2 regions of the Marinobacter sp. LV10R520-4 genome follow, and region 2 is predicted to be linked to the other one. Evidence: predicted binding sites of a transcription regulator. Region 2 holds the regulator's gene; the other holds the start of a gene.
The links. Region 2 encodes LexA, which represses DNA repair genes until DNA is damaged. Its sites were predicted from a motif close to CTGTNTNNNNANACAG; they were not measured.
Positions count from the first base shown of each region.

Region 1: the regulator LexA is predicted to act here: its motif matches at 4,864-4,879, upstream of imuA (translesion DNA synthesis-associated protein ImuA).

Region 1 is NZ_PDJM01000001.1:3,232,297-3,239,262, forward strand. Features, by position in the region: gene ATG98_RS15690 (error-prone DNA polymerase) at 1-2,732, opposite strand, end outside; gene ATG98_RS15695 (Y-family DNA polymerase) at 2,732-4,150, opposite strand; gene imuA (translesion DNA synthesis-associated protein ImuA) at 4,157-4,846, opposite strand; gene ATG98_RS15705 (DUF429 domain-containing protein) at 4,989-5,720, shown strand; gene ATG98_RS15710 (CPXCG motif-containing cysteine-rich protein) at 5,744-5,941, shown strand; gene ATG98_RS15715 (penicillin-binding protein) at 6,057-6,269, shown strand; gene ATG98_RS15720 (DUF1656 domain-containing protein) at 6,465-6,665, shown strand; gene ATG98_RS15725 (HlyD family secretion protein) at 6,675-6,966, shown strand, end outside.
Region 2 is NZ_PDJM01000001.1:2,743,672-2,750,637, reverse strand. Features, by position in the region: gene ATG98_RS13465 (sigma-54 dependent transcriptional regulator) at 1-674, opposite strand, end outside; gene ATG98_RS13460 (SOS cell division inhibitor) at 829-1,155, opposite strand; gene ATG98_RS13455 (DUF6586 family protein) at 1,445-1,921, shown strand; gene ATG98_RS13450 (hypothetical protein) at 1,970-2,242, shown strand; gene ATG98_RS13445 (cell division inhibitor SulA) at 2,297-2,761, opposite strand; gene lexA (transcriptional repressor LexA) at 2,804-3,412, opposite strand; gene ATG98_RS13435 (amidoligase family protein) at 3,615-4,616, shown strand; gene ATG98_RS13430 (gamma-glutamyl-gamma-aminobutyrate hydrolase family protein) at 4,609-5,340, shown strand; gene ATG98_RS13425 (translocation/assembly module TamB domain-containing protein) at 5,370-6,966, opposite strand, start outside.

The sequences.
Region 1 (6,966 bases), 490 kb from region 2:
GGTGCGCTATTGTCTTCGCCGATAAATAACTCAGCCGGTTGTTCGTAGCCCAGCAACTGCCAGTAGGCCTGGTGGCGGTTGCTGGTAAAACCGGGCATGGCGTTGGCACCGGCCAGCAGCTCCATATCGCGCTGGTTCAGACCGGTCAGCTGCCGTAGCTGGCTGGAAGACGTGTAGCCGGTTTCTGGTCTTTTGGCGGAAACGGACGTGCCAGCTTGCTGTGATAGACCGCGGATTTGGCTCAGGCCCAGGCGCAGTGATAGATGATTATCGGTTTGGGTTTGCAGGGCTTGAGATTGTGGGGCTTGAGATTGGAGAGTGTGGTCCCACTGGCTGTGGTTCACATCCAGCGGTTGTATGTCCACGCCGTGGCGGCGAGCGTCTTGCACCAGTTGAGACGCCGAATAAAAACCCATGGGCTGGCTGTTGAGCAAAGCGCAATAAAACGCGGCCGGGTAGTGGCGCTTTATCCAGGCCGATACATACACCAGTAAGGCAAAACTGGCGGCGTGGGATTCGGGGAAACCGTAGCCGCCAAAACCGCATATTTGCTGGTACAGGCGCTCGGCGAAATCATCAGTATGACCGCGCTCTTTCATGCCGCCCAGCAATTTATCGCGAAATGGAGTCAGGTCGCCGTGGGATTTCCACGCCGCCATGGCTCGGCGCAGCTGGTCGGCCTCGCCGCCGCTGAAGCCGGCGGCGACCATGGCCAGTTTGATCACCTGCTCCTGGAATATGGGCACACCCAGAGTACGTTCCAGCACTCGCTGTATGGCCTGGCTGGGGTAAGTTACAGACTCCAACCCATGCCTGCGCTTCAGATAAGGATGCACCATATCGCCTTGAATAGGCCCCGGGCGCACAATGGCTACCTGTACCACCAGATCGTAATAAGTGGCGGGCTTTAGCCGCGGCAGCATGTTGATCTGGGCCCGGGATTCCACCTGGAATACGCCCACGCTGTCGCCTGTTTGCAGCATGGCGTAAGTGTCCGGGTCTTCCTGGGGAATGTCCTGCATGTGAAACGGCCGCCCTAACTGGGCGCTGATCATCTCCAGAGCTTTGCGAATGGCGGTGAGTATGCCCAGCGCCAGTACGTCTACCTTCATTAACCCCAGGCTTTCCAGATCGTTTTTGTCCCACTGAATCACCGTGCGGTCGGCCATGGCGGCGCTTTCTATGGGCACCAATTCCGCCAGAGGGCCGGCGCTGATGACAAAACCGCCCACATGCTGGGACAGGTGGCGTGGAAAGCCCAGCAGGGTATTTACCAAGGTAAAAAACTGGTCAGCGACGTTTGGGTTGCGAGTCAGGTTCTTATCCAGTATCTGCTGGCGCCAGGGTGTGGCTTTGTCGCGCCAGTCGATGCCGTCAAGCAGTTGTTCTACCAGCAATGGGTCAAACCCCATGGCTTTGCCCACGTCGCGAATGGTGCTGCGCGGGCGATAACGGATAACGGTGGCGGCTATGGCTGCGCGGTCGCGGCTGTAGCGCTGATAAATGTATTGAATCACTTCTTCGCGCCGCTGGTGCTCAAAATCGACGTCTATATCCGGTGGCTCGTTGCGGTCTTTGGAAATAAAACGCTCAAACAGCAGGTCGACTTTTGCCGGGTTCACTTCGGTAATGCCCAGGCAATAGCACACCGCAGAGTTAGCTGCTGAACCACGGCCCTGGCACAGAATGCCGCGGCCGCGGGCAAATGCGACTATGTCCTCAATGGTCAGGAAATAGTGCTCGTATTGCATCTCCGAAATCAGCCCCAGCTCTTTGTGAATCAGCGCCTGCACCTGTAGCGGTGTGCCGTCCGGGTAGCGCCGGCGTTCGCCTTCGCGGGTGAGTTGCAGTAAATAACCGGCGGCGCTGGTGCCGGCTGGTACCAGGTCGGGCGGGTATTCATAGCGCAGGCTGCCGGGTTCAAATGTGCATTGCCGGGCGATCACCTGAGTTTGCTGCAGCCACGCGGCGGGAAACAGACGCTGTAATACCGCAACGGGGCGCAGGTAACGTTCACCGTTTTGAAACAGACAATGGCCGGCGCTTTCCAGATTGGTGTGGTTGCGCAGGGCAGTGAGTACATCCTGCAGGGGCTGGCGTTTGCGGCAATGCATGTGCACGTCGCCACTGGCGGTGATAGGGCAGCGTAATTCCCCGGCCAGCCAGCGTATGCGGGCCAGCTGTAGTTCTTCAGCGGATTCCAGAGTGCGTGAGGCTGCTAGCCACAGCCGCCGGTCAAACAATCGCAGCAGCCATTCACCCGCCGTTAGCGCTTGCTGGCTGTCGGCGCTGGCCAATGTTGGCGGTAACCACAAACACAGGCAGTCGTCCAGCGCGTGTACTTCCAGGTCACGGTAATACAGCTGGTACTGGCCTTTTTCCGCACGTCGCCGGGCGCTGGTGATCAGCTGGCACAGTTGGCCATAGCCTTTGCGGGTACGCGCCAGCAGTATGAAGCGGGGCGTGCAGGCCCCAGGCGGTGCGTCGCTCAATTCAAACCAGCTGCCGGTAATGAGTTTTACCGGGCTGTTTTTAAGCGCCGCCCAGGCGCGGGGAATACCAGCCACCGAGCAGGCATCGGTAATGGCCAGGGCGCTATAACCCAGCCCTGCGGCTTGTTCTGCCAGCTCATGGGGATGCGAGGCGCCGGTCAGAAAACTGAAGTTGCTGAAGCAGTGCAGCTCGGCGTAGCTTTCATGGCTTTCACCACTTATATAACTTTCAGACTGCATCAGCCAAACCACCCGTGTATGTGCCAGCCCTGACTGGCATCCCGAAATACCCAAGCCAACTGGCCGCTGGGTAATTGAGCGATGTAATAATCCCGCTGTACCCTTTGGCCATCCCACCATCCGCCACTGATGCGTTCCGGGCCGGAAAACCAGGCCTGCGGCTTAGTGTGTAACGGCTGAGGTTTATGCATCAGCCACAGCGGGCGGCAAGGTAACGGATTCTCCGCAGCGCTGGCTTTGCGCTGTTTGCGTTGTACATCGGCACTGGCCCAGGCCTGCTCAGGGCGGTGATCAGCGTGTGGCGCCAGCTGTTGCAACGCGCCGTCGCCCAGCCGGGCCTGCAGGCGGCTGATCAGCGTGTGCCAGGCTTCGTTCATATCTTGGGTTTCGCCCAACAAATCCTGTCCGCTGGCGGCTTCACGCCCAATAAAGCGTTTTACCAGCAATACCAGTGACACCACCGGAGCTTGCAAAGGCTGTTGTTCAAAGCGTAGGCGAATCAAATTCAGAAAAGCCTCCGCCCGATGCTCCGGGCCGGACGTGCGTATGTGCAGGCGGGTGGGTTCTGTGTAGCGATAGCACAACAACAAATTCAGACTGTCGGTTTCCTGCTGGCGCCAGCACAGATCTTCTTCCAGCTCGCTCAATATGCGCTGCAACGGAAACAGCAGTCCCTGGGAATGTTCGATGTCTTCGACAAAATCCGCTTGCTGGCGAAACCGGTGCGGGGGCTGCCAGGGCGTTTGTGGGTCTGGACGTGACCCTTGTATTTTTTGACTGTGAGCCAGAATTTTCGGGCCCAGCCGTCGCGCCAGTTCGGCTGCGGGCAGGGCGAACAGGTCGCCCAGTGTATTCAGGCCTAACCGCTGCAGGCGGGTGCAGGCCTGGGCGTCAAACTCTGCTGCCGGCAGTAGCAGCTGATCCAGCAGACGCTGCATGTGGCCCTGGTCGGCGCTGCATTCACCTTTGCCGGTGCGGGCAATCAGCCTTGCTGCCAGCGGGGTGTGACCAATGCCCAGCCAGGCCGTCAGGCGGCGTTCGTTCAAGCCTTGCTCTATGGTTTCCCACACCGCCGGCAAACCACCGTACAGCTTTTGCAGACTGCCGATTTCAGCCAGCAGGCCATCCGGCGGCACCAGGGTAATGTGGGCGGCGCAGCGGTACAGCCAGCGGGCCTGGTCTTGCAGTACCCGGGCTTCCTGCTGCGGATCGGTACGGACCATCGCCAGATCTGCCACCAGGCTAAGCGCGGTTTTCAGCCGCATGCCGGGCTGCACGCCTTGGCTGCTGGCCTGAGCGCAGGCCTGAAGTACCTTCTGGCCAGAGGCGTCCACAATCACCAGCGCTGCGTCCTGCTTTCGGGAGCGGCGGATATGGTCCAGCAATAACTGAGGAAAATGCAGATGTAACCACAGCATAAAGGGTTACCGGGCCGGCCTGGGCCAGGGACCCTTAACCACGCGGCTGGTTTCGGCCACGGCCCGGCCAGCCCGCTGCGGTAACGGCAGCTCGCAGTGCTGGCCCGGCCAGCTGCCACGGCGTTTGAGTATTTGCACCTGCAGGCATTGATTGGCGTCTGGCTGCAACTCAAGGCGCAGAGCCGCTGGCGAATTTTGCGCGGCATGGCAGCGTTCGCGAAACAATACGCACACGTTGCTGCCGGCTTCAGCGGCCAGCTGCAAGCGCCGCACATCCCGCAACGCCAGCTTGCCGGGCCAGGCCATAACCAGCCCGGTGACCGGTGAGCGCAGGCAGTTTTCCAGAGTCCATAAAAAATCGCCGCTGTCCTGGGTGTGAATCACCACTACTTGGTCAAGATCAACCCCTTCACGCACCAGTGCCGGGGCATAGGGAATGTGCGGCGGGTTCAGCCAGAATACGGTTTTTCCGCTATGGGTCAGGCGCTGCATCAGTGGCAGAAGCAAATGCAGCTCGCCAATGCCGGGCGTGTCCAGCAGGCATTCACTGAGTGCTCCCCGCGGCCAGCCCAGCCCGCCCAGCTGGTTATCCAGCGCTTGGTAACCGGTAGATTCTGCCAGTTGACTGGTGTGAGCAGGCTGATGGCCCTGCCAGATACGTGCGCTTTGCTTCAGGGCGGATAGAAGTTCATTCATGGCTAAATCTCGAGGTACTGTTTAAATATACAGTATTCCGAACAGAGCCGGATTTCAACCGCCAGGATTAAGAATTCGAATGACCGGGTCACCGTTTACAGTGGTAGTCTTAGCGTAAAATGAAAACTGGAAAGGAAATTTTATGGCAATGATTGCAGGTGTCGACCTCGCCTGGCAGGGCAATCGCAACCCTACGGCTATTGCGGTAGGGAACGTTGCCGATGGCGCTATAGCGGTAACCAGCGTGTTTGAAAACCTTCACGGTTTTGACGCCGTTGCCAGCGCCCTAGATTCTGTTGAGGGTCTTCACGGCGTGGCGGTAGACGGCCCACTCATTATTCGTAACCCGAGCGGGCAGCGGCCCTGTGAGCGCGGTATTGCGGTGGCTTATGGTGCGCGGAAGGCGTCTTGCCACGCTTGCAATCTGACGCTATTTCCTGCGTCGAACGGCGTGTTGCTGGGTGATCATTTGCACGCAGCCGGCTTTGGCCATCTGGCTGTGCCCGGGCAAAAGTGGCAGCTGGAGTGTTACCCCCACCCAGCGCTGATCGAAATATTCCAACTGCCGGAGCGTCTGCTTTATAAAAAGGGCCAGGTAGCGGGTAAGCGCCAGGGCCAGGCCCGGCTTGCCAGTTTGCTACTGAGTCTTGCGCAGTCCCAAAGAATGGCGTTAACCATAAGCTCATCATTTTCACCCTATCTGGATACGCAACGTATTCACTTTTTGCGTGGCGCAGCTCTGAAGCATAACGAAGACGTTCTGGATGCGATTGTTTGCCTGTATATTGCGGCTTTGTACCAGGCTGGGAGCAGTGAACGGGTATTCGGCTGCACGGAACACGGCTACATCTACGTGCCCCAGGGCGCATGCTGAATCATGCTGAATAAAGAGGCTTTATGAACGAACTGACCGAAACCAACATTGAATGCCCCTACTGCGGTGAGTCTATTGAGGTGCTGATCAACCCTGAAGATGCGCAGCAATCATACATCGAGGACTGTCAAGTGTGCTGTAAGCCGATCACCTTTGTGGTGACAGAGGCAAACAACGGTGACTTGTCGGTGGCCGTGTACAGCGAGAATGACACTTATTGAGCTTTAAGGTGCATGATCAGTAATCCTAAACGAGGCGCTAACAATGATTGACGATTGGGTGCGTCCTCGCCGATAGTTGATTTTACAAATCATTCACGTTAACTGGACCCTGCTGATGATAGACGACGATACATTGACCGCACTGAAAACCGCTTTTACCTTTATGCCGCAGCCGGTAGAAGTAAACCGTTACGATTACGGTGACGATGCCGACAGGGTGCTGGCGCAGGTAAATTTTGTGCGTGAAGTGCTGGCCCACCACGGTATAGACCCGGACGAAGTGGCTGGTGACATCAATCCTGAATCGTCGCCGAACTCCTGCTACTAGGGTTGCGCGGGCTTAATCGGCCAAGCCAGGTGGCCGGCCATTTGTCACTGCCAATACCCGGATATAAGCGCCGTGCTGGATTAGTTGCGGATGTACTGGCAAATGGCTATTGGTTTTCGCACCCGATAGTTGTCCAATACATTCCTTACCGCCAACACACACAGATTCCGCAATAACCGGGTGATAAAAATACGCATGTTTCATGAGCTGAGTTTAGGCGGAATGCTGTTCAGCCCTTTGGTGGTGCTGGGGCCGTTGGCGTTTTTGATGACCATGGCCACTCGTTGGGTTCTGCACCGGCTGCGCTTGCGGCGTTATATCTGGAAAGATGCCTGGTTCGATGTGGGGCTTTTTGTGTGTTATCTGGCGCTGACAATTTACTGGGTGGGAGACTGAAGCGGACTTATGGGAAAATTATTGCGTGTTGGGGTTACTCTGCTGGTGGTTGTTGCGGCCATACTGGCCGGCAACTGGATATGGAACCACTATTTGCATTCGCCCTGGACCCGCGATGGCCGTATTCGCGCAGATGTTATTACCGTAGCGCCCGACGTATCCGGCTGGGTAACCCGCCTTGAAGTAAGCAACAATCAGCCGGTTAACAAGGGCGACTTGCTGTTTGTGATTGATGAATCCCGCTATCAGGCCAAAATTGCCGAAGCCGGCGCTTATCTGGCGCAAAAGCGCAGCGCCTGGG
Region 2 (6,966 bases):
GCGCCGGTGAACGCGCCTTTTTCATGACCAAACAGCTCGCTCTCCAGCAGTTCCGCAGGAATGGCACCGCAGTTTACCGGCACAAAGGGTTTATCACGGCGGCTGGAATGGTAATGCAGATTGCGTGCGACCACTTCTTTGCCGGTACCGGATTCGCCCGTCACCAACACACTGACTTCTTTGTCTGCTACCTGTTCCATCAGCTGGCGTACCTGCTGAACTTTGCGACTGGTACCCACCAATGAGCGGAACAGCTGCACGCCGCGAATCTGGCCGCGCTCGCGGGCCCGGTTGTAATGATCGTGGAACACTTGGGCACGGTACAGCGAATCAATAAATTTGGTGTAGCCAAATGGCCACTCCAGGCGCGCAATGATTCGCCCGCGCTGTTCGTCATTCAGACTGGAAAAATCAGGGTCGCCAATGCACAGAACGGGGATGCAGGGAGACCATTTGCACAAGGCCTTGATCGTGGCTTCGGCGTTGGCATCGTCGCCTTGCACGATGACCACCGAGACCGCCTGCGCGTCTGCTTCGCTGGCACCTGACAACACATCGCAGGCCTTGCTACCAGCCAACCAGCTCTCTTCGCCAAGAAACTCGAGGATGGTCGTAATATCGCGGCAGCGCTCAGCAACTTCACTGAACACCAGCACTGTGTTGGGCTTCAACATTCCAGGCAGTCTCTTGTAGAATTTGTGCGATATTTAAGACCTTAACCGGCTCGGAGTCAATTTTATGACGCCAAACCCTACAAAATCTCGTTCACACGCGCCGACGATCTGGCGCTTTACGCAATTCGACCGCCGGGCCAGTGCCGCGTCTGGCTCAGGGCCGGGACGAGGACACCTTATGGTAGGCTTTAGCTGCGCTGCTGTTGCGGTTGACTTCTTTCAATTCGAGCTGCGCTGCGGCCTTGGCCTGGTGGGCAGAGCTGTCAGCGGCGTCGACGAACTCCTGCACCCGCTGTAGTTGATCACGCACTGTTTCAGCTGGCAGTTGCCCCTGTTCCAGCGCTTCAAGCAAGGGTTCGATAGCGGGCTTTATCTCTGGGTTCAGGCGGCTAATCAGCTCCCAGTCCTGGTCTTTCAAAGCCTGCTGCATGTGCTCGAGCAGCTGCTCCAGATGTGCCATTGCAGGGTGGTCTGCGGCCATTTTTCATTGCTCCTGTTCAGTGATCTGCAACCGGGTGCGAATACCGATGCACTTACATTTACCCATGTTACACCTTAGCGGCGCACAGCACGACGTACGGCAGCCGAGGTAGATCGACACGGCCTGGTTCCGGCAAACTTCTCAAAACGGAAGTAGACAGCGGGCACCGCGGCTTTGAAGCTGTTATGATGTTGGGCTAATTTCAGGTTTCAGTGGATTCCGGTGTCCATGAATCTCACAGCGCCAATCACACTAGCATTAATAGCAGCAACAACAGTCGCGAGGGTATATGGCAACAGCGTGGCATTCCCATCTTGCCGGTAAACTGGCACTGGCGCAGACATTGTTACGGCTTGCCGTTAACAGCAATCAGCCCTTACAGCAGGAAGCCTGCAAACAAGGGGCCATTGAACTGATGCTGCGATCGCGAAGGCTGCTGCTGTATACCCTGGCAGTGTGCTATCAGCAACGCAAAGGGCAACCCCAAAGCATTGACCAACTGGGCGAGCTGATCGGAGCCGATGCGCCGGAAGTTCAGCAACTGCTGGCATTGCAAGCCAGCGCTGACAGTTGGTGGAACCAACTGGAGCAACTTGGAGACGCGCAGAACCGGCCACCTGCGGCAAAAAAAACCGTCAGCAACGACAACATTATTGCCATCACTGCGGCCGTAGGCGCAGACCGTTCGCTGGCATCGGTTCAAGCCAGCCTAAGCGCATTTAAGCAATTTTCAGCCGATGTGGAAGCAAGACACAGCGAGTGGTAAAAAATCCCCGCACACGCTTTCCCGTTGGCGAACATAAAGGTTCGGAACATGTCACCATCGTTTTTTGAAATTATTCAACTCAGCAATGGCGATTACGCGTTGCGCCGCGTTGACGACGACGGCGCGCCATTGGTGCGCATCAGTTTTTCCGAAGAAGCCAAAGACATGATGGATGACCGCCAGATGCAAGTTGCCAAAGCCATGATTGCGGCAGGCATTGACGCCGCGGGCGATAACGCCCAGGACCTAGACTGGGATAGCAGCGACAACGACAGCGACGTCGAGTGGTTTGATGCGCCCCACAGCCCGACGCTGCATTAAACTCTATTAGCGCTAGCGCAAGGCTCTTTACTAACGCTGGCGCAAATCTCTTTACTAACGCTGACGCAAAACGACGCCGTGACTGTTACCCGCGGCGGATGCCGCCTGAAGTGCCTCAAAACACGCTTTGTTCAGCTTTTCGGTCCACAGCACCACCGCGTGACATGTGCCGACCCTCAGCGCCCGCTCCGCCAACTGGCGCGCCGGATGCTCGGCACTGGAACGCAAAACCAGCAGCTCACCGGCAACAATACCGTGCATTTTTTGCCATTTGCTGACCAGCTCCTGAGGTGGGTCTATCCATGCCAGCCAGCGCTTTTCCTGGTTCAGCTGGGTCAGCATTGGCAGTAACAGCTGAAAATTTTCCACCTGGCCCTGGGGCAATATGATTTCGGTGACGTTACCAGCAGACACCGGGGCTGGCCGTGGCTGAACTCGCACAGGCTGCGCCTGCTCTGCCACTCGCGCTGCGATCTGTTGCTGGTATGCAAGATTGCCGTTAAAGCTCAGTTGTTCCATGATTCCCCGCCCTTCTTTGTGTCGGTTTTCTGTCGCTACGGATCAGTGCAGGTCTGAGCGGCGGATAACGCCAACGCCCAACCCTTCAATGAACAGATCCTGCTCGGTCAGATCCACTTCAATCGGCGCGAAGTCGTCGTTTTCCGCCACCAGATACACTTTATTACCTTCTTTACGAAAGCGCTTCACCGTCACTTCATCACCTACCCTGGCCACCACAATCTGGCCGTTGTGAACGTCCTGAGTGCTGTGTACTGCCAGCAAGTCACCGTCTAGAATGCCGATATTCTTCATGCTCATACCACGCACTCGAAGCAGATAATCCGCCGCCGGCGAAAAAAAGCCGGGCTTTAAAGTGCAGTGGTCTTCCACGTGCTCCTGAGCCAGAATCGGGCTACCGGCTGCCACTTGGCCAATTACCGGCAAGCCAAGGTCTTGCTCGCTTTCTGGCAGGCGAATACCGCGGCTGGCGCCGGGCACCATTTCAATAGCGCCTTTGCGCGCCAATGCCCGCAAATGCTCTTCTGCCGCATTGGCGGAGCGGAAACCCAGCTCAGCTGCAATTTCGGCACGGGTGGGCGGATACCCGGTTTCATCCAGGTAGCGGCGAACGATATCCAGCACTTGGGACTGCCTGGCGGTAAGCTTCATATTCGGGATCCGCTGTGTCATAACATACCCTGTTTGTTTATACAGTGGTTTGACTATATACAGTGTTTTATCCAGTGTAAACCCTGTTTGCAGCATTTCCCCCGCTTGCGCTGTTACCAGCGTCAGATACCTAATATGCTATGATAATTCTACCGTTACGGGCCGCACTTGAAGCGCTGAAGACTGATCCAAGGGTGTAATAATGACGCAAAAGAACTTCTGCAAAATCCCCTCTGTAACCCACACTGCCAGCGGAGCAGAGCGCCGGGTTGGTGTTGAAATCGAGCTTTCGGGTTTAAGCTACGAAGCGCTGGTGAGCGAGGTCGCCAACCTGCTGGACGGCGCGCCGCAACCGCGGTCGCGCTACGTAACTGCAGTAGACACGCCACTGGGTGAGTTTGTGATTGAGCTGGATTCTGACCCCATTAAAGATCTGGACCTGACCGGGGCCGACGTTCCAGAAAGCCTGCGCGAGCTGGGTGGCCAGGCTATGGACGTGATTGACGCCGCGGCCGAGCGTATTGTTCCGCTGGAAATTGTTGGGCCGCCTATCGGTTTTTCCCAGGTGGAAGAGGTTGAGCGGCTGGTTAAAGAACTGCGTAACCTTGGCGCTCTGGGCAGCCGCGAGTCCATTTATTATGCCTTCGGGCTGCAACTGAACCCGGAACTGCCAGATTTACAGGCGTCCACCATTACGCGCTATTTACAGGCGTTTGCCGGCTTGTACGAGTGGCTAAAAAAGCGCCATCAACTGGATGTCAGCCGGCGTTTTACACCCTACATAGAGCCCTGGGCGCCTCGCTACACAGAACTGCTGATGCAAGATGACTACGCGCCATCGTTGGAGCAGTTGATGGAAGACTACCTGCAGCACAACCCCACCCGAAACCGGGCACTGGATCTGCTGCCGCTGTTTGCCCATCTGGATGCGCCCTTGCTGGCCCGCCATGTGCAGGACCCACGTATCAAAAAACGGCCCACCCTGCATTACCGGCTACCGGACTGCGACATCGACAACCCGCAGTGGAATTTTTCTTCGGTATGGAATGACTGGGTAATACTGGACGACATTGCCAATAACAACGACGACCTGGCGCAGCTGCGGGCCCAGTTTCGCGACTCCGGCACCATCAGCCTGCACAATCTGACCCACAGCAAACCGGAAACCATTCACCACTGGCTTGAACACAAAGGCTATGTCTGAATCGATATCTGAACGGATGGAAGAAGAGTCTCCGCCCGGGCTGACCATTGGTATCAGTGGTCCGCGCCGGCGCGGACCGGCCCAGCGGCTGATCATGCTGGCGCTGCGCCTGCAGGGAGCGCACACCCATTACATACGCCCCGGTACGCGGGTGAACGTTAGCATGCTTGACGGCCTGGTGCTTTCCGGAGGCACTCACGTGCAACCGGAATTGTACGGCCAGCAGCCCATGGTAACGGCAAATTACGATAAACGCCGTGATGAAACCGATCAGCGCCTGCTGGCAGAAGCGGAAGCCCTGAACCTGCCGGTGCTGGGAATATGCCGCGGCGCACAGTTGATTAATGTGTATCGCGGCGGCTCGCTGTGCCAGAACGTGACCCCACTGCGGCAGAACACCCGCCATCGCCCGCTGCTGTTGCCCCTGCAAACCGTGAAGGTAGTGGACAACACCCGCCTGAGCCAGATCATGCAGGCGCCGGTTATCGGCGCAAACCGTATTCACAGCCAGGCTATTAAAAAATTGGGGCAAGACCTGCGCGTAGTGGCGGTGGATAACGATCTGTTCGTGCAGGCCATCGAAAATACCCGTGGCCAGTGGCTAATGGGGGTGCAATGGCACCCAGAGTATCTGCTTTACCACAACGGCCACCGCCGTATATTCCGCCATTTTGTAGACGAAGCCTGTCGCCTGAAAATAGCCAGACTGAGCGCCGCGCCTTAGCCGTGCGTTAACGGTTTTTTAACCGTTTTTTAAAAATCCCGGGTATAGAAAATGTCCAGCGAAGCCGCCAGACCACTGGCGGCTTCAAGATAGAAATAGCGCCCCAAATCATACCGCAACGCCACCGTGGTCACCGGCTCAAAAATGCCCACGCCGTAACGAATGCTGAGTTCGTCAGTCAGATAACCGCTGGCCACCACCGCAGTCTGGTCGCCGCTGCCCTCGGCTTCAAGGGTCAAATCACGAATGCCAAACTCTGCGCCCAGCGCGCCGGTAATCTTATTAGCCTGGTTCAAACCCAATGACAGCGCTGCCCGGCTCATTTGGCCGTCGTCCTGGCGGCTTTGCGGAGCGCGGCCCAGAATCAGGTACGACAGCGCATCGGTTTGTGGCATCTCCGGGCTGGAAAACACCTCGGTCTCAGGCGACTGTACAGGGCCCGTCAACCGCAGCCCTGCGACGACCGACCCCACCGTGCGCGTCGCTTCCAGTTCCAGATAAGGCTGGCTCAGGTTGCCGACAAACAGCAGCCTGGCTTTGCGCAGGGTCAGATCCTGGCCATAAGCCTCAAAGCGGCCATTGTTAAGCTGCAAGCTGCCGCGGGTATCCATATTGTTGCCAATGCGCAGGGTACCGCTAAGGTCGCCTGTCGCGCCGAACGCCGCAAACGTGACCTTGTCATCGGGGCTGCCTACGTTCACCACCACATCTACTATTAATGAACGAATCACCGGTTCGGGCCTTTCCACCCCCACAATCACTTCGTCATCAGACACCGATACTGCCCGCGGCGGCAGCCCGCGAATTTCAATAGCGCCACGGGGTACGTCAACACGGCCATTGACCTGCAATTCGCCGCCGGAAAAGGCGATGGTCAAGTCCGGCGCTACTTCCAGCTCGGCGTAAGGCTCAATGTTGATGGGCAGGCGCTCGCCGCGCAAAGACACGCTGCCGCTGGGCAGGTCGCTTTGCCAGTCAAGTTCGCCCTGGAGCGCCAGTTCGCTGCGCTCATTGGCTCGAATCAAACCGTTAATATTGGCGTTGTAGCCCAGCATCTCAACGGTGACGTTGATTTGCTCCATGGCCAGGGGCAGGCGTGGGTCAACCACCCGGCCATCAGACAGAGTTAATTCGCCATTCACCGCGGGCCGCATGAGCGGGCCAGACAGCTCACCCCGACCGTTGATCTGGCCGGCTACCTCTTCCAGACCGGTGAAAATGCCCAGCAGCGCAATGTTCATGCCGCTGAGCTGGAAGTCGCCGTTGAGGGTGCGCTCAGAAGCCGCCGGGTCAATACTCAGGTCTGCTTTTAGCGATCCCAGTTTTGGCCCAACCAACGTCAACGTTAACTGAGCCTCAGACGGCTGCAACGTCAAGCGGGTAGACAATGCGCTGTGGCGCAAGGTTTCCCAGTCGCCATCCAGCAGAATTTCGAAGTCACCCGCACCGGCATCCAGCTCTATCGCGCCGCTGGGACCTTCGGCGCCCATGGAAAAATCGATACTGCCATTGATATTGGCCTGCCAGCGCAGATTTTCCGGCAATAATGGCGCCAGCGCCTGCGCCGGCAAGTTGATGATGCGGTATTCAATGTCTGCTGCCGGCAGCAGGGTCTGGTCACCGGCG